DNA from 4 places in the Rahnella sp. R3(2024) genome. Region 4 is predicted to be linked to each of the others. Evidence: predicted binding sites of a transcription regulator. Region 4 holds the regulator's gene; each other region holds the start of a gene.

Region 1 (7,572 bases), 140 kb from region 4:
GGCTTGAGCAGGTGATGGTGCCATTATTGACGAGGGTGATAGAACGCAATGTCTGCATCAGAGCGACAGTTTGCTGCAAGGCCGGTTGTAATTCACGGCAGGTCAGCGCCGGATCGACAGGGGTGGATTGCGCAGCAGGTATAGCGGGTTCAAGCAGTTTTTCGAGTTTCTGAACGGTGTGTAAGGCGACGCGTTGTTGATCGGCGGTGATCACCTGGCTTTGTTCATAAATACGGATACTGAGTGTTAACAGCAGGGTAAAAATACCCATCGCGCCGGCCAGTGCAAGGCGATAGTAGCGATACTTCGCAAGTCCGGTCTGGGAGAACAGCATCGTTCTAATCCTTTTATCCCGTGTAAAGTGCAGGCTTACAAGTGTTCATTTTAAAGGTTTACCGATGCAAAACAGCCGTTTCATTATTATTGATAGTAGCCGTAAATCGCCGGATGCTCTTCCTGCGTGAAGAAGGAAAATCAGAGAAAATCCAGATCTGTGACGTTGTCACTTACTTAGCGTCTGTTCATTTTATCTTATACGTGGTGGTACAGAGTGAAGCAGTCTGTGCGGCAAAACAAGCGGAAATCAGCATGCCGCACCTGCAGGGTATAAGCAAGTCTCACGGCCATTAAGTATTGATAATACAACAGGTTTTTCTTAACAAAGATTTAATGACTAAGTGACAGTTCCAGGCTGATATATCCTGCGGCGAACGGGTGAAAAAACAGTTCTTCGCCGCCGCAGGCACAAGGAAAACCTCGGTAATATCAGTCGCACTGTACCTTGATCGCCAGACCGCCGCGGGAGGTTTCACGGTACTTGGCGTTCATGTCTTTACCCGTTTCGTACATGGTTTCAATCACTTTATCGAGAGAAACCCGGGGCTCACTGGTGCGGCGCAGCGCCATGCGTGCTGAGTTAATGGCTTTCACCGAGGCAATCGCATTACGCTCAATACACGGCACCTGAACCTGACCGGCGACAGGATCGCAGGTCAGACCGAGGTTGTGCTCCATCCCGATCTCTGCGGCGACGCAGACCTGCTCCGGGCTTCCGCCCAGCAATTCTGTCAGACCGGCCGCGGCCATAGAACAGGCGACGCCGACTTCGCCCTGGCAGCCGACTTCAGCGCCGGAAATAGAGGCATTCATCTTATAAAGAATACCGATGGCGCCGGACGTCAGGAAATAGCGCAGATAAATGTCCGGGCTGACCGACTGAATATATTTGTCGTAGTACGCGAGCACCGCAGGAACAATCCCGCAGGCACCGTTCGTCGGTGCGGTAACCACGCGTCCGCCGGCTGCGTTTTCTTCATTCACCGCCAGCGCAAACATGTTCACCCAGTCGATGACGTTCATCGGGTCTTTTGACAGCTGGTCGTTTGATACCAGCATCCGGCGCAGTGCCGAGGCGCGGCGGGGGACACGCAGCGGGCCGGGAAGCACGCCTTCCGTGTTTAAACCGCGATCGATACAGGCCTGCATGGTGTGCCAGATTTTCTCGAAATACTGCTCGATTTCCTGTTTGCTGTGCTGTGCCAGCTCGTTTTTCATCATCATGCCGGAGAGCGACAGGCCATTCTCTTTGCATTTCGCCAGCATTTCACTGGCCGAATTAAAGCTGAAAGGCACCGCCACTTCATCCAGCACCGGCTGGCCGAAATGCTCGTCATCGACAATAAAACCGCCGCCGACGGAGTAGTAGGTTTTGCTGTAAACCAGCTTGTCACCAGCAAAAGCGTGGATCTGCATGGCGTTTTCATGACGCGGTAAATTCTCGCTCCGGAAAACCATGCCCGTGTCGCGCGGGAAATCGACTTCGTGCTGCGTTTCACCCAGCGGCAAACGCTGACGTTGCTCAACGTCGCGGATAAAGTGGGGAATACCGTCGATGTCGACGGTATCTGGCTGGTTACCCGCCAGACCTAAAATAATGGCGATATCTGTGTGGTGGCCTTTACCTGTCAGTGACAGGGAGCCAAAAACGTCCACGGCGACACGCGTAACGGCAGGCATCATGCCCTGTTCGAGCAGGTCATCAGCGAACTGTTTGCCTGCTTTCATCGGGCCCAAAGTATGGGAACTGGAAGGGCCAATCCCGACCTTGAACATGTCGAAAACGCTAATCACGTCGAATACTCCTGTAATTGATAACGGCAGGGAACGGGATCCCTGACACCCATAACTGAAATCTGACCCCGTGGGGAGATCTGATCTTATGGGTAGATCCATAGTGTAAAAGGGGTTAAGACCAATAGTTTCATTTTTCGCATGAAATAAACTTATTTGATGCGAAAGTGTGATCGATGTGTAACCAGTGAGGTCAGTCTTTAACCTGCCGGGCCAGCTGACGAATGATCGACGCGGTAAGTCCCCAGACAAATTGTTGCTGATACCAGGATAAATACACCCGGTGGTGGATCCCTCTGCGATGAATATCCAGAGAGTGATAGCGGGCCAGATCGAACGCTTCCTGCAGCGGCATTTCGAACAGTTCTGCCACCTCGTCTTCCTGCGGGTGGAATGTCACATCCACCGGTAACAGGCCAATGACCGGGGTCACCTGAAACCCGCTGCTGCTGTCCTGCGGTGCCAGTGTGCCTAACACGTGCACTTGTTCGGGTGGGATGGCGACTTCTTCCTGCGCCTCGCGCAGCGCGGTGGCAATAATCGACGCGTCGGTGGCATCGGCTGCGCCGCCGGGAAACGCCACCTGGCCGGGGTGCTTGCGCAGGCTGTCTGAGCGCCGGGTCAGTAAAATGGTCGGTTCTTCACGGCAAATAATGGGGATCAACACCGCGGCATGACGGGTTCCGCGCAGCTGTGGTGCGGGCAGGCGCGGCTGCTGCAACTGAAAGCGCAGAATAAAATCTTCCACGGCGGGCGAAAATGCCTGCAAGGTCGGCTGTTGTTCCAGCAACGTCACGGCTGTACGTCTCCTAACTGTGGCAGGATGCGGGCAATTTTATCGAACGTCTCCTGATATTCGGCCTGTTCCTGACTGTCTGCAACAATGCCGCCGCCTGCCCAGCAGTAGATTTTCCCCTGCTCGGTAAGCAACGTGCGGATAGTGATATTGCTGTCCATGGTGCCGCAACAACTGAGGTAAGCAATACTGCCGCAGTAACCGTTTCGTCGCTGCGGCTCGAGTTCTTCGATGATTTCCATCGCGCGCACTTTCGGCGCACCGGTGATCGATCCGCCAGGGAAGCAGGCACGCAGCAGGGCGCTGGCGTGGCAGTCGTCGGGTAACTGCGCGGTAATGGTGCTGACCAGATGATGAACAGCCGGGAAAGGCTCGACCACAAACAGTTCGGGAACCCGCACGGTGCCGGGCGTCGCCACGCGACCAATGTCATTACGCAGTAAATCGACGATCATGAGATTTTCGGCCCGATCTTTTTCCGACGCGGCCAGACGTTCAGCCTGACGGGCATCTTCCTGCGGATCTTCACAGCGCGGCAACGTGCCTTTGATAGGGCGGGTCTGGATCTGCTTATTCTTAAGCCAGATAAAGCGTTCCGGCGAAAGGCTGAGCACGGCGTTTTCCGGCAAGCGCAGAAATGCCGAGAACGGCGCGCGGTTGGCCTGATTCAGCCGCAGGAAAGCCTGCCATTCATCTCCCTGATAAACAGTGGAAAAACGCTGCGCCAGATTGATCTGATAACAGTCACCGCTGTGAATATATTCCTGAATCTGGCGGAATTTCTCGCCATATTCCCCGCGGCTCATGTTTGCCTGCCAGGGCGCATTCAGGCGAAAAGACGCGGAGCTTACCGGCTGCGCATGCGCTTCCAGCCAGCGCAGACGTACCTGCACATCGCCATGACAGACCAGCGTCAGACGTTGTAAATGATGATCGGCGATCAGCGCCCAGTCATAAATGCCCACGGCCATGTCCGGCAGATGAATATCGCGTCGGGCGATATCCGGCAGTGTCTCGACACGACGGCCTAAATCATAGCCAAACAGGCCCAGCGCGCCGCCCTGAAAAGGAAAATCATCCGCGCTGGTTGCCTGTAATCCGCTGGCCGAAAGCTGCTCTTCCAGCAGGGTGAACGGATCTTCTTCCCGCGATGCCACGCTGCCGTTTTGCTCAACCAGGGTGACGTTGCCGCGCGTGGTCAGCGTTATCTGCGGATCCGCCACCAGAATGTCGAAGCGGTTATGCTGATGCTGTGCGGCACCCGAGTGCAGCAACATGGCCCAGGGCAACGCAGAAAGTGGCGCGAACAGCGTCAGCAAGGCATCTGGCTGATAGGGCAACGAATGATGAACAACGGAGTAAGCGGGTTGCATGGCGGGTTTCAGTTTCTCTGGCGCGATAAATGATGTAACAGACCTGTGATCCTAACATAGATCAGGCCACCGGAAACCAGCGCAGGCGATTTGCGTGAATAAGGCGTATACTGTGCAACCCCGCAGCCTGCGGGTGTTGTTTCTCTCTTGCCTCATCCAACACGTACAACAGGAATTTCCTATGCTGACAGGTATGCCTTCACTTTCACATAACGAACAAGAACAGGCCGCCGATCGTATCCGCCAGTTAATGGAAAACGGCATGAGCAGCGGCGAAGCCATTGCCACCGTTGCGGCAGAAATCCGTGAAACGCATAAAGGCGATCGCGTGACCGTCATTTTTGATGATGAAGACGAATAACATTCGAACCTGAGACGCTTTATAAGAGCCGATCTCGTGATGATAAAAAAGCCGGACCCTGTACAGGTGTCCGGCTTTTTTTCGTGAAGAACTGACTGAGATTAGCCTTTCACACTCACGGCGGCGGCGGCCAGCTTCGCCTGCTCGACGGCATCTTCCACATTTTCGGCAATGGCCAGCGCCACACCCAGACGGCGTTTACCGCTGATTTCCGGTTTGCCGAACAGGCGGATCTGATTGTATCCGGTCAGTGCATTTTCCAGACCGCTGAAAGTCACGTTGTTACTGGTCAGTTCAGGCAGGATCACGGCGGAGGCGGAAGGGCCGAACTGGCGGATATTGCCCACCGGCAGGCCGAGGAAGGCGCGAACGTGCAGGGCAAACTCAGAGAGATCCTGAGAAATCAGCGTTACCATGCCGGTATCGTGCGGGCGCGGTGACACTTCGCTGAAGACCACGTCGTCGCCGCACACAAACAGTTCGACGCCAAACAGGCCTTTGCCGCCCAGAGCTTTCACCACTTTTTCGGCGATGTCTTTCGCGCGCTGTAACGCCAGTTCGGTCATCTGCTGCGGCTGCCAGGATTCACGGTAATCACCGTCTTCCTGACGATGGCCGATCGGCGCGCAGAAGTGGATGCCGTCAACGGCGCTGATGGTCAGCAGCGTGATTTCGAAATCAAATTTTACCAGCCCTTCAACAATCACGCGCCCGCCGCCAGCACGGCCGCCTTGCTGCGCATAATCCCATGCGGTTTGCAGCTGGTCTGCGCCACGGATCAGGCTCTGGCCTTTACCGGAGGAGCTCATCACCGGTTTGATGATGCACGGGTAACCGATTGCGTCTACCGCCTGGCGGAAAGAGGCTTCATCATCGGCAAACTGGTAGCTCGACGTTGGCAATTGCAGCGTCTCTGCGGCCAGGCGACGGATCCCTTCGCGATTCATGGTCAGGCGCGTCGCTTCAGCGCAAGGCACCACGTTGTGGCCCTGTTTTTCCAGTTCAACCAGCATGCTGGTGGCGATAGCTTCGATTTCCGGCACGATGAAATCAGGGCGTTCGCTTTCAATCACCTGTTTCAGGGCGTCGCCGTCCAGCATATTAATGACATGGCTGCGGTGAGCGACCTGCATCGCCGGTGCATCAGCGTAACGATCGACGGCGATCACTTCCAGGCCAAGACGCTGGCATTCGATCGCCACTTCTTTACCGAGTTCGCCAGAGCCTAACAACATGACGCGGGTGGCGCCGGTGCGCAGTGCAGTACCAATGGTTAACATAGCTTCGTACCCAGATCTGTGATGAAGAAAAATGAGAATTTCGGCGCGCAGTATATCTGAATTTGTGCCATACGAAAACGATTGCGCAGTATCTCGAACGATTTCAGCGACGCAATCCGGCCAGGGCATCTGCGGATTTTTTCAGTCCGTTTTCTGCCGTTTAAGGCAGTCGGCGGGCGTCTCTGTTATCATTTAGCCAAACCATGGCGCCAGACCTTCTGCCGCTGCCCCGATTTTTGCCTCACATAAAGAGTTATCGCCTTGAGCACGCATTCCTTTTCAGCCCTGACATTGCCCGCTGAGCAACTTTCTAACCTGACCGAACTGGGTTATACCGAAATGACCCCGATTCAGGCCGCTTCTCTGCCTGCCATCCTGCAAGGTCAGGACGTTCTGGCGAAAGCCAAAACCGGCAGCGGTAAAACGGCAGCCTTCGGTATCGGCCTGCTGAACAGCATCACCGTGGCACAGTTCTACGCGCAGGCGCTGGTGCTGTGTCCGACCCGTGAACTGGCGGATCAGGTCAGTAAAGAGTTACGTCGTCTGGCGCGATTCACCCAGAACATCAAAATCCTGACCCTGTGCGGCGGCCAGTCCATCGGGCCACAGCTGGAATCTCTGGTTCGTCAGCCACACATTGTTGTGGGCACGCCGGGCCGCATTCAGGAACATTTGCGTAAAGGCACCCTGAAACTGGATCAGCTGAAAGTGCTGGTGCTGGACGAAGCCGATCGCATGCTGGATATGGGCTTTAGCGAAGATATCGAAGATGTGGTCAGCTATACACCGCCAGCCCGTCAGACGCTGTTGTTCTCCGCGACCTATCCGGATGGCATCGAGCGCATCAGCTCTAAATTTCAGCGTCAGCCGCTGAAAGTCGAAATTGAAGGCGAGGAAGATGTTGCTGATATCAAGCAGGTCTTTATCGAAGCCGATAAGCATCAGCGTTTGTCCCTGCTGGCGGCGGTGCTGTATCAGCATCAGCCGACGTCGTGTGTGGTGTTCTGTAATACCAAACGCGACTGCCAGGATGTTTGCGATGCACTTTCCGGTAAAGGCATCAGCGCACTGGCGCTGAACGGCGATCTGGAACAGCGCGACCGTGACCGCGTGCTGGTGCGTTTCTCTAACGGCAGCTGCCGCGTACTGGTGGCGACTGACGTGGCTGCGCGCGGGCTGGACATCAAAGATCTCGGTCTGGTCATCAACTACGAACTCTCTTTCGATCCTGAAGTGCACATTCACCGCGTCGGTCGTACAGGCCGTGCAGGCACCAGCGGTCTGGCGGTCAGTCTGGTGACGCCACAGGAAATGGTGCGGGTTCACGCGCTGGAAGATTATACCCGTCAGACCTTTACCTGGCAGCCCGCAGCGCAGGCGCTGGCAGCGACACCGGTGGCGCTCGATCCTGAGATGGCGACGCTGTGCATTGACGGGGGTCGTAAAGCCAAAATTCGTCCCGGCGATATCCTCGGTGCTCTGACCGGTGAAGCGGGTCTGACGGCTGCGGAAGTGGGTAAAATCGATATGTTCCCGATCCACGCTTACGTGGCTATCCGTCAGAAAAGCGCCAAAAAAGCGTTACAGCGTTTGCAGGAAGGTAAGATCAAAGGCAAAAACTGTAAGGCTATT
Region 2 (7,572 bases), 590 kb from region 4:
TGACCTGGGTCGGCGCGCTGGGCTCTATTCTTCTGGCGATGGCCAGCCCGCAAATGGGGATGGCGGCGCTGACCGGCACCCTGGCAGGCACGCAACAGGGGATGATCAGTTTCACCCAGGGCAACGAGCAGGAAGCGGACCGTATCGGTTTGCAGGTTTTACAGCGCTCCGGGTTTGATCCGCAGGCAATGCCGGCGTTTTTACAGAAACTCGCCGATCAGGCAAGTTATTCCACCCGTCCGCCGGAAATGCTGCTGACGCACCCCCTGCCCGACAGCCGTCTGGCGGACGTGCGTAACCGTGCCAATCAGATGCCGCACACGGTGGTGCAGTCTTCGCAAAATTACCTGATGGCGAAAGTGCGAATGCTCGGTATGTACGGTTCTGAAAGCTTCCCGCTGACCGATGACTATCTGCAAAAACTGAGCAACGGCAACGTGCGCGAACAACTCGCCGCGAAATACGGTCAGGCGCTGCAGTTTTATAAAGCCAAAAAATACGATCAGGCACGGGCAATACTGGATCCGCTGCTGGCGCAGAATCCGGGCAATGACTGGTTGCTGGATTTATCAACTGATAACGATCTCGAAAGTAAACGCGCACCTCAGGCTATCGCCCGTCTCGAAGCCGCAGGGGCCGCCAGCAGCACCAATCCGGTGCTTCAGCTCAATCTGGCGAATGCCTATTTAGAAGGCGCGAAACCGGCCAATGCCAGCAGGATCCTCAACCGTTATACGTTCAATTATCCGGGCGATCCTAACGGATGGGATTTACTGTCTCAGGCGTCTGCCGCGCAGGGGATGCGCGCGCAGGAACTGGCTGCACGCGCTGAAAGCATGGCGCTGATCGGCAGGTTAGATCAGGCGATAGAAATGCTGAGTAACGCCAGCGCATTGCAAAAATTAGGCAGTCTGGAACAAGCCCGCTACGACGCACGTATCGACCAGTTGCGTCAGTTGCAGGGACGTTTCCGCCAGTATCAGAAAGGCTGAATTTGATGATTAAGGAAGAGTGTATGCCAAAAGATGTCGCTATCTACCACAACCCGCGCTGCTCAAAGAGCCGCGAAACGCTGAAATTGCTGGAAGATGCCGGGATCGAACCGGAAGTGATTTTATATCTGGAGACGCCACCGACCGTTGCGACCTTGCAGGATCTGCTGAACAAGCTGGGGTTCAGTTCGGCACGCGAACTGATGCGCAAAGGCGAAGAGATGTATAAAACACTGAATCTGGGTGAGAAAAGCCTGAGTGAAACACAGCTGTTGCAGGCGATGGCTGAAAATCCAAAGCTGATTGAACGTCCGATTGTACTGGCAAACGGCAAAGCGCGTTTAGGGCGGCCACCGGAACAAGTCAAAGAGATTTTGTAACCCCGCACGCCGGTTCGGGTTCGTGATGCGAACCCGGACACCTTTCCGCTTACAGCCCAAGAATATCCTTCACGAACGGGATGGTCAGTTTCCGCTGAGCAGTAATCGATGCACGATCGAGCTGATCGAGCGTTGTGAACAGCGTGCGCATTTCCCGATCCAGACGTTTAAGCAGGAAACGGCCAACATCTTCCGGCAATTCAAATCCGCGCAGTTTTGCGCGCAACTGTAATGCCTGAAGTTTTTCTTCATCGGAGAGTGGCTGCAGTTTATAGATTTGCCCCCAGTCGAGGCGCGAAGCCAGATCCGGCAGGCTGAGGTTCAGCTGGCGCGGAGGACGGTCGCCGGTAATAAACAGACGCGTGCGGCCGGTTTCAAGAATGCGGTTATAGAGATGGAAAACTGCCGCTTCCCATTCGTCATCTCCGGCAATGCCCTCGATGTTATCAATGCAGACCAGCGCAAGATGCTCCATGCCGTCCAACACTTCTGGCACAAAATAGGCGCGTTTATCTAAGGGCACATACCCCACGGCTTCGCCACGCTGGGATAATTCCGCGCAGGCCGCGTGAAGAAGATGGCTGCGGCCGCCGCCTTCGCGTGACCAGAAATAAATATACGTGCCGTGTTCCTGATGCAATGCGGTCTGAATAGCAGATAGCAGAGAGGGATTCTCACCCGGATAAAAACTGGCAAAGGTTTCATCATCGGGAAGATAAAGTGGCAGGGAAAGCTGTGCCGGCGTATTCAGAAGCACCTCAACCAAAGCGGTATGAAGACCGCAGATGTTGTCTCGTCAATAAAAAGGAACGACCGAATTCTAGCAAGGATCCGCAACGAAATGAACTCTGCCGAGTGCAACCGCTTGTGATCCGAGCACCTGACCGGGAAGCGCTGCGCCCGCCGGTCAGGTGTTTCGTGAAAATATCGCCATCAGACAGGCGGATTCTCCCGCTCGTCTTCAATATCAATGATCTTTTCTTCGCCACGGAAGATCTCAATCACCTTAAACAGCAGGCTGAGGAAGATGCCGACGATGGTCGCCAGCGCCATGCCTTTCAGCTCCGCCGCGCCGATGTGGATCTTAGCCCCGCTGACGCCGATGATCAGGATCACCGCCGTCAGGATCAGGTTCTGCGCTTTGTTGTAATCGACCTTTGATTCGATCAGCACGCGGATACCCGATGCACCGATCACGCCGTACAACAACAACGACACGCCGCCCATCACCGGAACCGGCACCGCCTGAATGGCTGCCGCTAATTTACCGATGCACGACAGCAGGATCGCCAGTATTGCCGCGCCGCCGATGACCCAGGTGCTGTAGACCTTGGTGATCGCCATGACGCCGATATTTTCGCCGTAGGTGGTATTGGGCGTAGAACCGAAGAATCCAGACAGCACCGTCGACAGGCCGTTCGCCAGCATTGAACGGTGCAGGCCGGGGTCACGCAGCAAATCTTTTTTGACGATGTTTGCCGTCACGACCAGATGCCCGACGTGCTCTGCAATCACCACCAGCGCCGCAGGCAGGATGGTCAGGATCGCCACCCATTCAAAACGCGGAGTGTAGAAGGTCGGCAGTGCAAACCAGTGCGCACTGGCAATCGCGGAAACATCCACCACGCCCATAAAGAAGGAGAGCGCGTAACCGACCAGCACACCGATGAGGATTGGGATAATCGCCAGAAAACCACGGAATAACACCGAACCCAAAATGGTCACCGACAGCGTCACCACTGAAATGGTCACGGCGGTGGAATCCACCGGTGCGCCATCAGCAGGCAGCAGCCCGGCCATATTCGCCGCCACACCGGCCAGCTCCAGACCGATGACGGCAACGATTGCGCCCATCGCCGCCGGAGGGAACATCACGTTGATCCAACCAATGCCCGCTTTCTTCACAATCAGCGCCACCAGGCAGAACAACAGCCCGCAGGCGATGAACCCGCCGAGTGCCACTTCATAACCCATCGGCAGCAATAGCAGTACCGGCGAGATAAAGGCAAAACTCGAACCGAGATAAGCGGGTATTTTCCCTTTACAGACAAACAGATACAGCAAAGTCCCTATGCCATTGAACAGCAGCACCGTCGCCGGATTGATTTTGAACAGAATCGGCACCAGAACGGTGGCACCAAACATGGCAAAAAGATGCTGGAAACTCAGGGGAATCGTCTGCAATAACGGCGGACGTTCGCTTACCCCGATGACACGACGGGTCATGGATTGATCCTCTGTAAAAAATGGCGGGTAAAAAAATCTCAAAAAAAAGCCGACTGCTTAGTCGGCTTATTGCTTGCTGCTTATTTCGTACCAAATATCTTATCGCCCGCATCACCGAGTCCCGGGATGATGTAGCCTTTTTCATTCAGCCCCTGATCAATCGAGGCGGTGTACAACTCAACGTCAGGGTGCGCAGCTTCCAGCGCGGCAATCCCTTCCGGTGCAGCCACCAGTACCAGCACTTTAATGCTCTGGCAGCCGGCTTTTTTCAGCAGGTCGATGGTGGCAATCATAGAACCACCGGTCGCCAGCATCGGGTCAACAACCAGCGCCAGGCGCTCTTCGATATTAGAAACCAGTTTCTGAAAATACGGCACAGGCTTAAGGGTTTCTTCATCACGGTACACGCCAACCACGCTGATGCGTGCGCTCGGTACGTGCTCCAGTACGCCTTCCATCATGCCCAGACCGGCACGCAGGATAGGCACAACGGTGATTTTCTTACCTTTGATCTGATCGATTTCGACCGGGCCATTCCAGCCTTCAATCGTCACTTTTTCAGTTTCTAAATCGGCAGTCGCTTCATACGTCAGCAGACTTCCCACCTCAGAAGCCAGTTCGCGAAAACGTTTCGTGCTGATGTCGTTCTCACGCATCAGGCCCAGCTTGTGTTTCACCAGCGGGTGTTTCACCTCGACGATCTTCATTTTTTATTCTCCTAAGGTGGTTGAGCTGCAAAAAAAAATCGCGAGATTATAACGCCATTTTTTTTCAACGCCATAGCTTATAGCCTGATCTGGATCATCAGGAGCCCCGATAGAGTATAGACAGCCTAAAAATCATCATCGAATAAGGCGCTCGCAAACGTTTGCCTGCGCTGTTAGAATTGCCCCGCTTTATTCTTCAACCACCAACCCAAACCGCCGTGGGGACTTCGCAGTGACCGACAAAACCTCTCTCAGCTATAAAGACGCAGGCGTAGATATCGATGCCGGTAACGCATTGGTAGATCGCATTAAAGGTGTAGTAAAACAGACTCGCCGCCCGGAAGTGATGGGTGGACTGGGCGGTTTTGGTGCTCTCTGCGCGCTGCCGCAAAAATACCGTGAACCCGTTCTGGTTTCGGGCACCGACGGCGTTGGCACCAAGCTGCGTCTGGCGATGGATTTGAAACGCCACGATACTATTGGTATCGATCTGGTCGCGATGTGCGTCAACGATTTAATCGTTCAGGGTGCTGAACCGCTGTTCTTCCTCGACTATTATGCCACCGGCAAACTGGACGTCGATATCGCCGCCAGCGTAATCACCGGGATCGCCGAAGGCTGTAAGCAATCGGGCTGTGCGTTAGTCGGTGGTGAAACCGCTGAAATGCCGGGCATGTATCACGGCGAAGATTATGACGTCGCTGGTTTCTGTGTCGGCGTGGTGGAAAAATCAGAAATTATCGACGGCAGCAAAGTGGCTGACGGCGACGTGCTTATCGGTCTTGCCGCCAGTGGCCCGCATTCCAACGGCTATTCTCTGGTGCGCAAAATTCTGGAAGTCAGCAACACCAATCCGGAAACCACCGATCTGGCAGGCAAACCGCTGGCCGATCACCTGCTGGCACCGACCAAAATCTACGTGAAATCGATCCTTAATCTGATCGAAAACGTGGATGTTCACGGCATCGTTCACCTGACCGGTGGCGGCTTCTGGGAAAATATTCCCCGCGTTTTGCCGGACAATACGCAGGTCATTATCAACGAATCCAGCTGGGAATGGCCGGACGTCTTCACCTGGTTGCAAACCACCGGTAACGTCAGCCGTCATGAAATGTACCGCACCTTTAACTGTGGCGTGGGCATGGTCGTGGCACTTCCGGCAGAGCTTGCCGACCAGGCGATTGCTTTACTGAATGACAATGGTGAAAAAGCGTGGAAAATTGGCTATGTTAAAGCCTCTGATTCCGCTGAACGCGTAATCATTGAATAATCAGGTAAATCAACTGACTGAAGACAGGTACTGATATGAAAAGGATTGTGGTTCTGGTATCGGGCGAAGGGAGCAATCTCCAGGCTCTGATAGATGCCTGCCAGCAGGGACGAATTAACGCGCAGATCAGCGCTGTCTTCAGTAATAAATCCGCCGCTTACGGTCTGGAGCGCGCGCGACTGGCAGACATTCCGGCACATGCTCTGGATGTTAAAGCCTACGAAGACCGCGCGGCATTTGATATGGCGCTTGCCGATGCCATCGAGGCTTATCAGCCTGATCTGGTGGTGCTGGCGGGATATATGCGTATTCTTACCGCGGATTTCGTCCAGCGTTTCGCCGGGCGCATGATCAACATCCACCCTTCCCTGCTGCCGAAATATCCCGGTTTACACACTCACCGTCAGGCGATTGACAATCAGGATGATGAGCACGGTACGTCCGTGCATTTCGTGACAGAGCAACTCGACGGTGGCCCGGTTATTTTGCAAGCCAAAGTGCCGGTATTCAGTGACGACAGCGAAGACGATCTGGTGGCCCGCGTGCAAACGCAGGAACACAATATCTATCCGCTGGTGGTCAGCTGGTTCGTTGAAGGACGTTTATCCCTGAAAAACGATCAAGTTTTACTGGATGATAATCCACTCCCCGAACAGGGTTACGCGGCGGATTAATCTGCCTTATCGCGATGATTTCACCAGAAACCGGCCCAGTGCCGGTTTTTTATTTCCTGTCATTTGACACTTGTTTACAGTTTAGCCGATATAATCCCCTTCCCGGCGCACGTTTAAACGTCGTTTGTGCGCCGACCTTCGTCTGAAACTCAGTCGTTTCAGATTTCATCTTCAGGAAGGTTACCTCAGGTAAAACGGCTTTTGATTTTTTGAGGAACACCCCATGTTTAGCAATAACAGCGTCAGATTACGTCCACTGGAAAAGGACGACCTGTCGTTTGTTCATCGTCTTGATAATAACGCCAGCATTATGCGTTATTGGTTTGAAGAGCCTTATGAGGCCTTTGTCGAGCTGACCGATCTTTATAACAAGCATATTCATGACCAAAGCGAACGCCGCTTTATCATTGAATTCCAGGGCGGACCTGTCGGCCTTGTGGAGCTGGTGGAAATTAATCACATCCACCGCCGCGCGGAATTTCAGATCATCATTGACCCGCAGCATCAGGGCAAAGGTTTCGCCGGAGACGCCGTGCGTCTGGCAATGGATTACGCCTTCTCTGTGCTCAACCTCTATAAACTGTATTTAATCGTCGATAAAGAAAACCAAAAGGCGATCCATATCTACAGCAAATTAGGGTTTGAACTGGAAGGCGAATTGAAACAGGAGTTCTTTGTGAACGGAGAATATCGCAGCGCCATCCGCATGTGTATTTTCCAGCCGCAATTCCTGGCGAAATATAAAACCAAACCGGTGCAGATCAAACCGGAAGCGGTGATTGGCGCAGGCGCAGTCTGATTTAATTCAGCGGATCCTGACTCATTTTCTGCGGGTGAAGGGCGTGAATGTCCTTCACCCGTAAGACTTTTCCCCTATTTCCCCCTCTTTTATTCCTTCTTCTAAAACTCTCCCTGTTATGTTGGACTTTCCTGTCAATCTTTCGCAATATTGTTAGTAGACACTAGGCCCCTCACACAAAAGGCTTGCTGTTACGCTGACGGTTTCGAAAAGCGAACGGCACGAAGATGATGTTGAGCTAAATTGCGGTGTTTTCAGGCAAAATTTTGCCTGTATGGGCCAGGTTGCAAGCTAAACGAACGGAGTGAAAATGGGTCAGGAAAAGCTTTATATCGAGAAAGAACTAAGCTGGCTGTCCTTCAATGAACGCGTCTTGCAGGAAGCAGCAGACAAAAGTAATCCCCTGATCGAACGGATGCGGTTTTTAGGCATTTATTCCAACAACCTCGATGAATTTTACAAAGTCCGGTTTGCCGACTTAAAACGACGCATCCTCATCAGTGAGGAGCAGGGATTTCTTGGCG
Region 3 (7,572 bases), 1.2 Mb from region 4:
TGACAGCGTGGTGCGGGTCGAACGGGAGAATGTCGGGTATATCGATCCGGATGTGAAAGCGGTGCTGTCAGATTTCGGGGCAAAAGCGCCGGATCGCAATATCACGCTGGATCGCTGGCCGGTCGGGCACTGATTTCTGAGCGCTGAAAAACAAAAGGCCTGTCGGTTTCCCGCAGGCCTTTTTCATTTACGCAGGCAAACTTATTTCTTCGCCAGCGCCTCAAACACTTTCTCGACAGCCACCGCGCCCGGATCTTTCACCCCTTTCAGGCTGTCACTGCTCAGATAAGAAGAACGGCCGGCGTTGGCCTTCTTCATGCTGGCGGTATCTTTCGCGCCTTTGGCCGCCGCTTTGGCCGCGCCTTTCAGGGCATCTTTCTTGCCCAGCGCTTCCAGCGCCGGTTGCAGGGCGTCGATCATGGTGCGATCGCCGAGATCGGCACCGCCGTAATGCTTCATACGCTCCAGCCCGAACAGTAAGGCTTTCGGCAATTTTTCGCCCTCTTCCACTTTTTTACCGGCAGCGGTAAAGAAGATCGACATCAGCACGCCGCTGGATCCGCCCATCACGACGGCCAGACGATCGCCCACTACACCGAGCAGATCCGCCACATTGTTCAGCGGCAGTTTTTTCGCTTTGTTCTGTTTCTGGATATCGCGGGCACCGGTGGCAAACGTCGAACCGGTATCGCCGTCACCAACTTTGGCGTCAAGTTTGTTCAGCTCATCTTCGAGATCGGAAAGCGTCTGGGTAATGGTTTCCACGATCTTACTGACCTGCGCATTAGAAGACGCTTTTACCGTTTTCTTATCGCTGATTTTCTTGCCTTTTTTGGTCGCCAGTTTTTCCAGCTTCACCAGCGGCTGCCAGCCGGACGCTTCCACTTCTGCCAGCAGGGCTTCTTCAATGCCGCCTTTGAGCGCAATCACCGAGAGCGAGAACCCTTTCATATCCAGCGCACTGACCAGCGAAGCCGGGCCAATCAGATAACGGATCGACCCGCCGAGCGCGGAATGCACCACTTCTTTGGTGATCTGACTCATCTCCAGCGGAGAAACGCCGCCGAGGTTGTTGATCAGTACCGCCAGCTTGTCGCTTTTCTTCACATGCGGCTGGAGCTTTTCGACCAGCGTATCGACGATTTTTTTGCTGTTCTGGGTCTTCATCTTCGACACACCCGGCTCGCCGTGAATGCCTAAACCCAGCTCAACGTGGCCTGACTCGATACGTTGTTCTTCTTCATCTTCTCCGCCACCCGGCAGGCTGCAACCGGCCGCCGCCACGCCGATACTGGCGGTGGCATCAATCGCCTGCTGGGCGATTTTAGTGACATCTTTCAGAGATTTTCCCTGCTCTGCCGCGTAACCGGCAATTTTGTGCACCAGCGCTGTACCGGCGATGCCGCGCGGCTGCTTGTTGTCCGGCAGGGAAATGTCGTCAGACACCATCACCAGCTCGACGTTATAGCCCATGCCTTTGGCTTTCTCGGCGGCCAGACCGAAATTCAGACGGTCGCCGGTGTAGTTTTTGACGATCAACAGACAGCCCGCTTTGCCGGTGACCGCCACGATCGCGTTCAGCACCGCATCGACGCTCGGCGAGGCGAACACTTCGCCGCATACCGCCGCGGTCAGCATCCCTTTGCCGATAAACCCGACGTGCGCCGGTTCGTGGCCCGAGCCACCGCCGGAGATCAGCGCAACTTTTTTCTTATCCCAGTCGCGCCGCACAACGACACGAATGGCCGGATCGATGTCCAGTTTTGCCAGATTTTTGTAGGGAGAGGTCAGGATCACCCCTTCGATAACATCGTTAATCAGAGTCTTGCGGTCATTCATGAAAAATTTAGACATGCCGGACGTTTCCTTTTAACTGTTTTCCAGGTGTTTTGAGGGACTACATAAATTTTTTGATAACCAAAACATAGCACAGGAGGAAAATCGGGAAGGAGACGAGAAAGGCGGTTTCCCGCCTTTTAGGAAATATGAAGGAAAGAGATCAGTTACAAGCCAGGACTTTTATCGCCAGACCACCGGTAGACGTTTCACGGTATTTTGAGTTCATGTCCTTACCGGTTTCGTACATGGTTTCGATGACTTTATCGAGACACACGCGCGGCTCGCTGGTGCGGCGCAACGCCATACGCGATGCGTTGACCGCTTTCACCGCAGAGATGGCATTACGTTCGATGCACGGTACCTGAACCTGTCCGGCCAGCGGATCGCAGGTCAGCCCGAGGTGGTGCTCCATCGCGATTTCTGCCGCCATAAATACCTGCGCGGTGCTGCCGCCCAGCAACTCGGTCAGACCCGCTGCCGCCATGGAACAGGCCACGCCGACCTCGCCCTGACAACCGACTTCTGCACCGGAAATCGACGCATTCATCTTAAACAGAATGCCGACCGCGCCTGATGCGAGGAAGAAACGGCTGTACGAATCAGGGCTGATCGGGCGGATAAACTGATCGTAATAAGTCAGCACCGCAGGAATAATGCCGCACGCGCCGTTAGTGGGTGCAGTGACCACGCGGCCACCGGCGGCATTTTCTTCGTTCACCGCCATCGCGTACATATTGATCCAGTCCACCACGCCCATCGGATCGACATTATTTTTGTCCTGCGTCACCAGTATGCGGCGCAGCGCGGCGGCGCGGCGGTTGATTTTCATCGGCCCCGGCAGCAGCCCTTCGGTATGAATTCCGCGGGTAATGCCTTCGCTCATGACATTCCAGATCGCCGCAAAATGTTCGCTGATTTCCACGCGCGAATGGCCCGCCAGTTCGTTTTGCAGCATCAGCGCGGAGAGCGACAGGCCGGTGTCGGTGCAGTGTTTTTGCAAATCACTGGCCGAGCGGAACGGATACGGACGCACGACAGGGTTTTCATCCTGTAGCCCGAATTTGCTGGCTTCGACGATAAAGCCGCCGCCAATGGAGTAATACGTTTGTGTGTACAGCAGATCATCGCCGTTAAAGGCGCTGATGGACATGCCGTTTTCATGCAGCGGCAGATTACCGGTGTGGAAATTCATGCCTGAATCCGCCGGGAAATCGACCTCTTTGGCGCCCTTGCCGAGCATCAGACGTCCGGTGGTTTCAACCTGACGAATAAACCCAGGAATCGCATCAATATCAACGTCATCCGGCATATTTCCGGCCAGCCCCATAATGATGGCCAGATCGGTGTGGTGACCTTTACCGGTCAAAGATAAAGACCCGTAAACATCTACCACCACGCGGGTGGTCTGTGCGAGATGACCTAAAGAAATAAGTTCATCAGTGAATATTTTCCCGGCTTTCATCGGGCCAACAGTATGCGAACTGGAAGGACCAATACCAATTTTGAAAATATCGAAGACGCTGATCACGGTGGACTCCATGTCTGAATAGGATTACGGGAAATAACAGGAAAAGAGGTGCAGGAAACAGTGAGCGGGAATATTCCCGCTCACTTTACTTCGGTTTTAATGATTAACCAATCAGGCTAAATACAATGGCTGACATGGCAATCAGACCCATAATTACCACGAAAACATTACTGATGTGGCCGCTGTATTTTCTCATTGCCGGGACTTTACGAATGGCATACATAGGCATCAGGAATAATAACATCGCAATAATCGGGCCGCCGAGGGTTTCAATCATACCCAGAATACTTGGGTTCAGCGTGGCAACCGCCCAGGCCGTGACTAACATGAAGATGCCGGTATAACGGTTGAGCTTAGGTAATGGAATTGTTTTCCCTTTGCTGCGCAGTGATTTAATCACCATGCCGTTAAAACCTTCACGTGCACCGAGATAATGACCGAGGAAAGATTTGGTAATTGCGATAAAGGCAATAAATGGAGCGATATATTCAATCACCGGGTTAGAGAAATGGTTGGCTAAATACGACAGAATAGAAACGTTCTGAGCTTTGGCTTCCATCAGGTCTGCCGGAGAGAGGCTCAGGACGCAGCTGAAGACGAAGAACATCACCGTCAGCACCATCATGATGTGGCTAAATGCCAGAATGCGTGAGCATTTTTTCTCAGCGTCGTCGCCGTACTCTTTACGTTTTGCGACCGCAAAAGAAGAGATAATTGGCGAGTGGTTGAAGGAGAACACCATCACCGGAATAACCAGCCACAGGGTCATCAGCATGCCGTGCCCTACGCCGTTACCGGACAGGGAGACATTCTCAAAGACTGTGGTGTTCCAGTTTGGGATCAGGTACAGCGCCAGCGCCATTAATACCGCAACGAACGGGAAGACTAAAATGCTCATCGCTTTGACGATCAGATCCTGACCGAAATGCACCAGCGTCATTAAGCCTAACAACAATACCAGCGACAATAATGCGCGCGGAGGTGCTGTCAGATGCATCTGATGAGTAATAAAGCTCTCAACGGTATTGGTGATAGCAACGCTATAAACCAACAGGATCGGGTAAATCGCGAAGAAATAAAGCAGCGTAATTAACTTACCGGCAGAAATACCAAAATGCTCTTCTACCACTTCGGTAATATCTTCACCGGCATTTTTCCCTGATAAAACAAATCGGGTTAATCCGCGGTGAGCGAAAAACGTCATTGGAAATGCCAGGATAGCCATAATAATTAACGGTATTAATCCGCCAATACCGGCATTAATCGGTAAGAAAAGAACACCTGCCCCAATTGCTGTTCCGTACAGACCCAACATCCACATGGTATCGGTTTTACGCCAGGAACTGACTGACTCTTTAGACAGCGTTCCAATAGTTGTGTTATCCATAATCCCTCAATGCTTATTTATAAAGTAATTCGTTTTCCCCAGAATGGTTGATGTTTTTTTCACTGCACCCGTCATCAAAAAAACCATCCTGACGGATAAAACATACCATTAATGCGGGCATGATACCTATCCGTAGCATAAAAATCTGGGTAACCGCGTAGCTTTGAGATCATGGTCACGAATATCCTAAAATAGCCGCCTAATATTCCTTTAAATTCCAAACCATTAACATTTTCTCCAATTTAATTTCATCAAAAGGAGAGGCTGATAACATTATTCTTAACGAATTATTTGTTATCGCCGTGACTATTATTTAATTAACGGTTGAAATACAAACAAGTTGAATTATTTAACGGCTCAGCCAGACAAAATATATGTTCAATAAATAAACAATGCGAAAACGAATTACATTAAGACTTCTTCAGTATTCCCTGTTGTGTCTGCCTCCATGTCAACAAATCAGCACAATTGTGCCGGTTTACGGGCAGATAAATTTTTTACTGACGCTTTCAGAAGTATTGCCGATAAAGTTATTCTTACGCCGGTGAAACAATTTTAACCGGATGAATCGCAGAGCGAGCCCATGGACAAAGCCCGACATTCTTTTTGCCTGTCAGTGAAGACGCGTAACCGCCGGTTATTCAAGGCGATGTACGGCTTTGCCATGCTCATTTTTCTCACTATCGCCCCGCTGACGCAAAGCGTGGCAGAAACACATGATGACGTGGCGCAGGATGCGAGCGTCGCCCAGACCGTTAACGGGATCCTCAGCTATTCGCGCTGGCCCGCCGGGGAGGCTTCTTCAACTGCGTTGCGGCTTTGCATCATTCCCCCGGTAAAATTTGCGGCGCAGTTAACGCCCGATGGTAGTGCTTTCTCCGGCAGACCGCTCAACGTGATGACTTACCCTTTCGACAGCCCGATGCTGGCGACGCAATGTGACGCCATTTACTCCGGCTACACCTCGCCGGAACAGCAGGCAGATTTAAACCAGCGACTCACAGGCCACGCGGTACTGACCATCAGTGAGCAGGATGACGGCTGTGCATTACTCAATGCCTTTTGTCTGGTGATCACCCCTCAACATACCGGGTTTAAATTGAACCTGGATACGCTGTCACGCAGCGGCGTGCGGGTAAATCCCGCCGTATTACAACTTGCCAGGGAAAAGGAGTAACGATGAAGAATAAAACTATTCCTGTTCCTGAGGTTGAACAGCCGCGCCCGCGTAAAACCCTGGGCGCTGCGCTCAACCGCATCCACGTTATTGTGATTTTGACGGCGATCGGCCTGGCGGGCTTTTTACTGACTTTACTGGCGCTGATTGCCCTGCGCTCCCATGCGGAAAGTAATCTGCAGCTGACCGCGCGTGCCATCAGCTACACCACAGAAGCCGCGCTGGTGTTTAACGATGCCTCTGCCGCCCATGATTCGCTGATTTTCATTGCCGACCGGGGAGATTTCTCAAAGGCGAAAATCCTGACCCCGGCGGGCAATACCTTCGCCGAATGGCAACGCCCGACGGAAGGGAACTGGGACAAACTGGGGCAGTTCATCGGACATCTTGCTTTCCCGGATCCGGTGACGCTGCCGGTGATTCATTCCGGCTCGGTGATCGGCACCGTCTGGCTTACCGGCAACGGCACCAGCCTGCTCGGCTTCCTGCTGGAAACAGTGCTCAGCCTGATTGGCTGCCTGGTTCTGACGGCGCTGGTTGCGCTCTATTTCTCGCGGCGGATGCAAAAAGGCATCGTGGACGCACTCGGCCATATCACGCGGGTTACCCATGAAGTGAGCGCTAACCGCTCCTTTAATCTGCGCGTCCCTTCCGCGCCGGTTGCCGAACTGCATACGCTGAGCCAGGACTTCAACAGCCTGCTGACGGAACTGGAAGCCTGGGAAAATCACATGAAAAACGAGAACGTATCCCTGACCAAAAAAGCGTTGCACGACGGCCTGACCGGTCTGCATAATCGCGCGTTCTTTATTGATACCCTCAATCAGTGCTTCAATCCGATGCGCCCGCCGCTGTCTCTGGCACTGCTGTTTATTGATGTCGATAACTTCAAAGAGATCAACGATTCACTCGGCCACGCGGCAGGGGATCGGGTGCTGATGGTGATTGGCGAACGTCTGTCGAAGACCCTGCGCGAAGGCGATGTGCTGGCGCGCCTGGGTGGCGATGAGTTTGCCATTCTGCTTGACCCGATGAACTCTACCGCCGAATCGGTGGCCTTTGCCGAACGCATTGTCGATACCATGAAAACGCCGGTGATATTGCTCAACAACAAGACGCTGGATGTTTCGCTGAGTATTGGTATCGCGCTGTCACCTTCACAGGCACACAGCGCTAAAGAGTTACTGGAAAAAGCCGATGAAGCGATGTACCGCTCGAAAAAAATATCAGGCAGCTGCTGGCATGTTTCAACAGGCATGCCGCTGACCGTCGTGACGAAAGACTAAAAGGAGTTAACACCACCATGCATGCGTATCACACATTGAAAACCTGGTATCAGTTCGCCGCGATGGGACTGTGCATTTTGCTGCTGGCCGCCTGCCAGACCAAACCCGCCGGACTCACTGCGGAACAGATCGCTGTTTTGCAAAAAAATGGCTTCACGCAGACTGCCGCAGGCTGGGAACTGGGTCTGGATGCGAAGGTGCTGTTTGGTAACAATCAGGCGACGCTTTCGCCGGAAAGTGAAAAAACGGTCGAAAAACTTGCCAGCGATTTGCTGCATGTTGGCCTGATGAAAGTGAATCTCGACGGCCATACCGACAACTACGGTGATGTCGGCTACAACAACGATCTGTCACT
Region 4 (7,572 bases):
CCGCAGCTTGGCAGTTTTGGCGAGCCTTTCATGTACAGCAGAATCGGGTTTTCAGAAACTTGCTTCTGAATTTTTTCAATTGTTGGAGTGGTCATTTCTTGCTTCCTCAAGCCGGTACAGGCTGTCACGGTCATTACTCTTCACGCGCAGCACAAAAAAGTGCTGAATCACATTGCCCTCTATTGTAACGATGGCAGCTATCAGATAAAAACGCCATTTTTTGCAGGGTCTTTCGCAATACTGACATTTTATTTCACTATTTTAAGTGCCTGCGTGCGGGCTCACTAAAATAAAGATTCATCGAGAATAACATTTTTGGCGATGACATTAACCAGGGATTTGCATTTCGCCATGGTTTAACACAAATATTAACCTACTGAAAAACGGTCATTTTATTCACTAAAAATGGCGTTTATTTCGACGTTTTAAAAGCTATTAACTTTTTCTCACAATATGATCTAGAATCGATGCAATTCGTGCTGTTTTGTCTGGTTCTTTTAGGCAATACTCTGACATCTCTGATGTTTAACCTAACCACCTATGGTAACGAAGCTATGCGCTTACTGTTCACGCTTTTTGTGCTGCTCTTTACCCAGCTGTTTCTGAATATTGCTCATGCGTCACCGCAGAGTCGTGTTTCTGCCGATCAGCGAAAGAGTCATGTTAATCAGGTTGCCCCTGAGGAACGTCGAAAGCGAAAAACGGTTGCAGCGAAAACCACTAAAAAAACCAAAGTGGCACCGGTGAAAGAACAACAGAGTCAGGAAAAAAATGCCAGTAAGAGAGTCAAAAGCACCGAACTGGTGACGCGAAAGGCCTCTTCTGTCAAAACAGTGAAAACGACGCGGGCTGAAAGTAAGGCCGAGAGTAAGAAAGAAAAAACACTCAAAACCACCAGAGCTGAAACCAAAGCAGATAAGAAAAGTAAAACCCGGGCTTTGGCGAAAAACACCACCGCAAAGACCAGCAAGAAAGAAGCGTATGGCCGACACCGAAAAGGCAAGAAATTAGCCGAAGAAGACAGCAAGCCCATTACGTTAAGCGCGACCCACAAGAAACGTTATCAGCATGCTCAGCAAACGGCGATGACCAAGCTGATGCACCAGGTCGGCAAACCTTATCGCTGGGGTGGTACCTCACCCAATACCGGTTTCGATTGCAGTGGTTTAGTGTATTACGCGTATAAAGATCTGATTCGTATCAAAATGCCACGCACCGCCAACGAGATGTACCACCTGCGCGATGCCGCACCGGTGAAACGCGGTGAACTGGAGTCCGGCGATCTGGTCTTCTTTAGAATTAATAACCGCGGTGCCGCGGACCATGTCGGGGTATACGTCGGTAACGGCAAGTTTATTCAGTCTCCGCGTACCGGTGAAGACATCAAAATTACCTCACTGGGCGACGATTACTGGCAAGATCATTATGTAGGTGCACGTCGGGTAATGACCCCGAAAACGATCCGATAATAAGCAGTTCGTTAAATTTGAAGTTCCGCTAATCATCACTGAATAGCATTTAACGAAGCGTTTGTGCAGGGAAGAATGTCGGCGAAAAAGGGTCAATGTGCAAAATTGAAAAAGGGCGATCCCTGTATAGGGTTCGCCCTTTTTGTTGCCCGATGACAGAGCTTTTAGTTCATCACTGCGGTGAAGCTGAAAGCGATAATCATAAGCAACGCGCAAACGGTGGTAATCAACGACAATTTCAGATTACTGTCCATAAAACCCCCTTACGGATCAATTGTGGCGTTTCATTAAGCCACATAAAATGTGTGCCAACGCATTTTCTCATACTTCATCGCTAAAATCCCGCGTTGATTCATGCGCGATATTCCACAATAACACTTCCACTTTGCTGCATTATAAGAGAAAATTGTCGGTTACCACGCCTGTGTGCCGGTCGATTTCACCCGAGAGCGTTTTGCGCCTCACTCTGACGAATCCACCCAACGATTTCACTGCCTTTTTAAAAGCTCGCAGTGAAATCCACGCAAGCAAACGATTAACATAATGCTAACGTGCTGAAACACGTGAGTTCAGGAGTCATTGTTTACATGGCAACGATTAAAGATGTCGCTAAGCGCGCTGGCGTTTCCACCACAACCGTGTCGCACGTCATCAATAAAACACGTTTCGTCGCCGAAGACACCAAAACCGCGGTTCTGCTGGCTATCAAAGAGCTTCACTACTCGCCAAGCGCCGTTGCGCGCAGCCTGAAGGTCAATAACACCAAAACCATTGGCCTGCTGGCGACCTCAAGTGAAGCGCCCTACTTTGCCGAAGTCATTGAAGCCGTTGAAAACAGCTGTTTCTCCAAAGGCTACACGCTGATTTTGTGTAACTCGCATAATAATCTGGAGAAACAACAGGCCTATCTGCAAATGCTGGCGCAAAAACGCGTCGACGGCTTGCTGGTAATGTGCGCGGAATATCCGGATGAACTGCTGAATATGCTGGAAGAATACCGCTCCATTCCGATGGTCGTCATGGACTGGGGCGAGGCGCGCAAAAACTTCACTGACAGCATTATCGATAACGCCTTCGAAGGCGGTTATATGGCCGGTCGTTATCTGATTGAACGCGGGCATCGTGATATTGGCGTGATCCCAGGGCAACTGGCGCGTAATACCGGTGGCGGTCGGTTCCAGGGTTTCGTCAAGGCGCTGAACGAAGCCAACATTCCTCTGCGCGAAGAGTGGGTAGTTCAGGGTGATTTCGAACCGGAATCGGGGTATCAGGCGATGCACAAAATCCTGATGCAGAAACAGCGCCCTACTGCTGTTTTCTGTGGCGGTGATGTGATGGCGATGGGGGCTATCTGTGCGGCAGATGAGCTCGGTTTACGCGTACCGCAGGATATTTCGGTGATCGGATATGACAATGTGCGAAATGCGCGTTACTTCTCTCCGGCATTAACCACTGTGCATCAGCCGAAAGAGCGTCTGGGCGAAATGGCGTTTACCATGCTGCTGGACAGAATTATCAGCAAACGCGAAGAATCACAGACCATTGAGGTCCATCCCAAACTGGTCGAGCGCCGGTCAGTAGCCGACGGCCCTTTCCGCGATTATCGCCGTTAACAAAAATCTGACGCCTGCCTGTGCAGGCGTTTTTTCTCGTCCCGATCAATACTGGCTTCCGGTATCAGCAGCGTTTAAACAGAGACGATGAGGGTATTAACTCCCATCAGGCCAATGCGGGGATAAGAGTTACGTTCTGACCAAACATTTATCACACCAGTAAACATCCGCCTCCCGGAGAGGTGGATGTTTATTTTCTAATCCCGTAACCATTCCTGATTCATCGTTTCTGTATCGCCCATATATTCCAGCAGCCAGGCCAGCGAAGGAGAGGAGTTACTCTGATCCCACGTCAGGCAACACGGGCTGTCAGGGAACGTATTCTCCAGCGCCAGAACCTGTAATTTCTGCTGTTCAATCTGATGACTCACGCGATGAACCGGCATCATCCCTACGCATAAACCTTCGCTCAGACACTCCAGCGCGCAAGTCCAGTCAGGCACGACCAGGCGCCGCTGATTATCCAGCGTCCAGGTATCACGCTTGGGTAAGGTGCGCGAAGTATCCTCCAGACACAGCGCCGGATAAGGCCGCAGTTGGTCATCGTTCAGCCTGCCGGAGAGATGCGCAAGCGGATGCTGAGGGCTGACGACACAGTGCCAATCCATAAAACCCATATCGCGAAAACTGAAACGCCCGCCCACCGGCACCGCCCGCGTCGCGCCAATTGCCACGTCTGCGCGGCCATCGACCAGCGCATCCCAGACGCCGTTAAATACTTCGGAATGAATGATAAGTTCCGTATCGGGGAAATGACGGTAGAAATCGAGCACCAGCCGCCGCGTTCTGGCGGGTTTCACAATTCGGTCTACCGCCACCCGCAGCTCGCCACGCCAGCCGTTTGCGACCTGCTGGCACTGCCGACGCGTAGCTATCATTTTTTTTGTCAGAATCCGTGCTTCATCAACGAAAACTTTTCCGGCAGGCGTCAGCACCACGTCACGGTGACGCCGTTCAAACAAAGGAACAGCCAGCCAGTTCTCCAGCTGACGAACGGTATAGCTGATGGCAGAAGGCACACGGTGAAGATCCTGCGCTGCTGCGCTGAAACTACCGGTACGTGCTACCGCATCAACTACTTCAAGGGCGTATTCTGACCACATCACTTAGCCTTCAATATTTTTCACAGCAGATTGCAAATATTAGCGTTTCACAAGACTGTTATCAAAGCGTTAAACTCTGCATCCCAACTGTTTTCTGCATCACATCATCTGCAATACATAAATTAACGAGACAAAAATGAAACCCTCCTTTGGATTTATGCTCTATCTCGCCGGATTGAGCATGCTCGGCTTTTTAGCCACAGATATGTATCTTCCCGCCTTCAGCGCGATGCAAATCAGCCTGATGACCAGTCCGGGCATGATCAGCGCCAGCCTGAGTATTTTCCTCGGTGGTTTCGCGATCGGACAACTGCTCTGGGGCCCCCTCTCCGACCGCATTGGCCGTAAACCGGTGCTGCTTATCGGCCTGACGCTGTTTGCCATTGGCTGTCTGGGTATTTTGTGGGTGGAAAATGTGCGTGCGCTGCTGGCGCTGCGTTTCTTACAGGCCGTTGGTGTGTGTGCCGCCGCAGTCACATGGCAGGCGATCGTCGTTGACCGTTTCTCACCGGATGTGGCAAAAAAAACCTTCGCCAGCATCATGCCGCTGGTCGCACTCTCGCCGGCTCTGGCACCGCTGCTCGGCGCATGGGTACTGAATCACTTTGACTGGGAAGCGATTTTCGCTCTGCTGACGGGGGTTACGGTGATCCTCCTTATCACCACGTTGACCTTGCGTGATAAAAAGCACGCAGAACATCCTCCCGAAAATAAAGCCGGTTTTGGTACTTTGCTCACTTCCCGTATTTACACGGGTAATGTGATGATTTACGCCGCCTGCTCTGCGGGTTTTTTCGCATGGCTGACCGGTTCACCGTTCATTTTGAGTGATATGGGTTACACACCGGCGGTTATTGGCCTGAGCTACGTACCGCAGACCATTGCGTTCCTGCTGGGGGGTTTTGGTTGCCGGTTAATGATCAGCAAAATGGATGGCAACAAAATTCTGCCATTTTTATTAGCAGGTTATTGCCTGAGCGTTGTCTGGCTGTTTGTTATTGCCATGTTCACCGATGCCGGTTTGGTGAGTCTGCTGATTCCGTTCTGTTTGATGGCTTTGGTGAATGGTGCAATCTATCCAATTGTCGTCGCAAATGCATTAATGCCATTTCCTGCTAATACAGGCAAAGCCGCCGCATTGCAGAATACCCTGCAGTTAGGGCTATGTTTTATTGCCAGTCTGATGGTTTCCGCATTTATTGCGCAACCTCTTATGGCGACAGTTACCACCATGCTGTCTACACTCATCTTGGTAGTTTTAGGTCGCTGGTTGTCACAACGACAAACAAAACGCCAGGCTGACAGCGAAGAGTCCTGTCAGCAGACTGAAGCACGCTCTACTCACTGATCGCAATAATGACCTTGAGTTACAATCACTTAAAGGTCATTAGTTCTCAAGTCGATTAACTATTGAGAATGCATGCAGGCGAGCCTATACTCAATAAAACCTCTAAAAATAACACTTTTACAAAATCTTTATTACAAGCTTTTGTGTGCTACGCGGATCGCGTCACACTATTATTTCAAGGATGATTGACCTGTAAACCTGTTGGTTTGCAGGGGTTCCTCTAAATTTCCTCTGTTGGTGTCGAATATCGGACGGGGCGCTGAGTCGTCTGTTCTCATAAAGACCTGCACAAATAGCCTTTGCTTTTCCCGGCAGGTTAATAAGTCAGAAGAGAAAGTGATGGAGAAGCTATGAGTTCATCGTGTATTGAAGACCAAAGCATTCAGGATAATCAGTGGTATCGGATCGTCAGCGAAATGTTATCTTCCGCCGACATCCAGATTAATGGTAATCGCCCTTTTGACCTTAAAGTAAAAAACACTGACTTCTTCAAGCGTGTTTTGCAGGAAGGTTCTCTGGGTTTGGGTGAAAGTTATATGGATGGCTGGTGGGAGTGTGAACGTCTGGATATCTTTTTCCAGCGCGTTTTGCGAGCCGGTTTAGAAGATAAACTTCCCCACCATTTTAAAGACACATTACGCATCGCAGCAGCACGTCTCACCAATTTGCAATCCCGTAAACGCGCGTGGATTGTCGGTAAAGAGCATTACGATCTGGGCAATGATTTATTCACTCTCATGCTCGATCCCTATATGCAATATTCCTGCGGCTACTGGAAAGAAGCCACCACCCTGGAGCAGGCGCAGGAAGCGAAACTCAAAATGATCTGCGACAAACTGCAATTAAAACCGGGGCTGCGTTTGCTCGATATTGGTTGCGGCTGGGGCGGATTATCTGAATATGCAGCGCGCCATTATGGGGTCAGCGTGGTGGGTGTGACCATTTCCGCTGAGCAGCAAAAGCTCGCACAGGCACGTTGTGAGGGACTGGATGTCACGATTCTGTTGAAGGATTACCGCGACCTGAACGATCAGTTTGACCGCATTGTGTCGGTTGGGATGTTTGAGCATGTTGGACCGAAAAATTATCAGACCTATTTCAATGTCGTGAAGCGCAACATCAAGCCTGACGGCATATTTCTGCTGCATACCATCGGCTCAAATAAAACCGACCTGAGCGTGGATCCGTGGATCGACAAATATATCTTCCCGAACGGTTGTCTGCCTTCGATTCAACAGATTGCGCACACCAGTGAATCCCTGTTCGTGATGGAAGACTGGCACAATATCGGTGCAGATTACGACCGAACGTTAATGGCGTGGCATGAACGTTTCCAGATTCACTGGCCGGAATTGGCAGAGCGCTACGGCGATCGCTTTCACAGGATGTTCACCTATTACCTCAATGCCTGCGCAGGGGCTTTCCGCGCGCGCGATCTTCAGCTTTGGCAAGTGGTCTTCAGCCCTGAAGGGGTTGACGGTGGACTGCGCGTTCCGCGTTAATTAATGGCAGCGCAACACATAAAAAATCCGGGCATAAGCGCCCGGATTTTTTTATTCATTTCAGAAGTGCGATGCAATTATTCCGCTTTCTCAATCATCGCCTGTGCCGTCGCAATAGCCGCCTCGCGGCTGGCTAACACACGTTCAACCGTATCGACGATCGCCTGAGTTTGCGGATCGATTTCAATATTAATTTTATCGCCGAGGCGTCTGGCGCCTAATGTTGTGCGCTGCAACGTTTCCGGAATTAAATGCACGCAAAAACGAGTGCGGGTGACTTCGCCAATGGTCAGACTAATACCATCAATGCCGATATAACCTTTATGTAATACATATTTCATCAAATCTTCATGCGGCATGCGGAACCAGATCTGACGGTTATTTTCTGAGGTGAGAATTTTTGCGACTTCGGCAGTACAAATAATATGCCCTGACATTAAATGGCCACCGATTTCATCATTAAATCGTGCAGCACGCTCCAGATTGACCAGATCGCCAACCTGTAAATCACCAAGATTGGTCAGCCGCAGAGTCTCT

What was found. Region 4 encodes PurR, which represses purine synthesis genes. Its sites were predicted from a motif close to CANGCAAACGTTTGCNTG; they were not measured.
Region 1: purT (formate-dependent phosphoribosylglycinamide formyltransferase) is a predicted target of PurR. The motif match lies at 6,011-6,028, and genes of this name have one in related genera.
Region 2: purM (phosphoribosylformylglycinamidine cyclo-ligase) is a predicted target of PurR. The motif match lies at 4,456-4,473, and genes of this name have one in related genera.
Region 3: ABSH60_RS12450 (L-serine ammonia-lyase) is a predicted target of PurR. The motif match lies at 3,419-3,436, and genes of this name have one in related genera.

The regions. Positions count from the first base shown of each region.
Region 1 is NZ_JBHGBU010000001.1:3,815,310-3,822,881, forward strand. It holds gene ABSH60_RS17325 (EAL domain-containing protein) at 1-334, opposite strand, end outside; gene ABSH60_RS17330 (L-serine ammonia-lyase) at 766-2,130, opposite strand; gene ABSH60_RS17335 (CoA pyrophosphatase) at 2,324-2,926, opposite strand; gene pabB (aminodeoxychorismate synthase component 1) at 2,923-4,299, opposite strand; gene ABSH60_RS17345 (YoaH family protein) at 4,481-4,660, shown strand; gene purT (formate-dependent phosphoribosylglycinamide formyltransferase) at 4,762-5,940, opposite strand; gene dbpA (ATP-dependent RNA helicase DbpA) at 6,202-7,572, shown strand, end outside.
Region 2 is NZ_JBHGBU010000001.1:3,365,986-3,373,557, reverse strand. It holds gene ABSH60_RS15125 (M48 family metalloprotease) at 1-992, shown strand, start outside; gene arsC (arsenate reductase (glutaredoxin)) at 1,016-1,372, shown strand; gene hda (DnaA inactivator Hda) at 1,422-2,129, opposite strand; gene uraA (uracil permease) at 2,306-3,598, opposite strand; gene upp (uracil phosphoribosyltransferase) at 3,679-4,305, opposite strand; gene purM (phosphoribosylformylglycinamidine cyclo-ligase) at 4,538-5,575, shown strand; gene purN (phosphoribosylglycinamide formyltransferase) at 5,611-6,249, shown strand; gene speG (spermidine N1-acetyltransferase) at 6,473-7,048, shown strand; gene ppk1 (polyphosphate kinase 1) at 7,359-7,572, shown strand, end outside.
Region 3 is NZ_JBHGBU010000001.1:2,751,231-2,758,802, reverse strand. It holds gene ABSH60_RS12460 (solute carrier family 23 protein) at 1-133, shown strand, start outside; gene ABSH60_RS12455 (dihydroxyacetone kinase subunit DhaK) at 202-1,854, opposite strand; gene ABSH60_RS12450 (L-serine ammonia-lyase) at 2,000-3,367, opposite strand; gene ABSH60_RS12445 (HAAAP family serine/threonine permease) at 3,471-4,754, opposite strand; gene ABSH60_RS12440 (YfiR/HmsC family protein) at 5,338-5,931, shown strand; gene ABSH60_RS12435 (diguanylate cyclase domain-containing protein) at 5,934-7,217, shown strand; gene ABSH60_RS12430 (OmpA family protein) at 7,235-7,572, shown strand, end outside.
Region 4 is NZ_JBHGBU010000001.1:3,956,434-3,964,005, reverse strand. It holds gene ABSH60_RS18070 (Grx4 family monothiol glutaredoxin) at 1-95, opposite strand, end outside; gene ABSH60_RS18065 (NlpC/P60 family protein) at 555-1,469, shown strand; gene ABSH60_RS18060 (YnhF family membrane protein) at 1,634-1,723, opposite strand; gene purR (HTH-type transcriptional repressor PurR) at 2,057-3,082, shown strand; gene punR (DNA-binding transcriptional activator PunR) at 3,280-4,185, opposite strand; gene punC (purine nucleoside transporter PunC) at 4,322-5,533, shown strand; gene cfa (cyclopropane fatty acyl phospholipid synthase) at 5,884-7,035, shown strand; gene ABSH60_RS18035 (riboflavin synthase) at 7,113-7,572, opposite strand, start outside.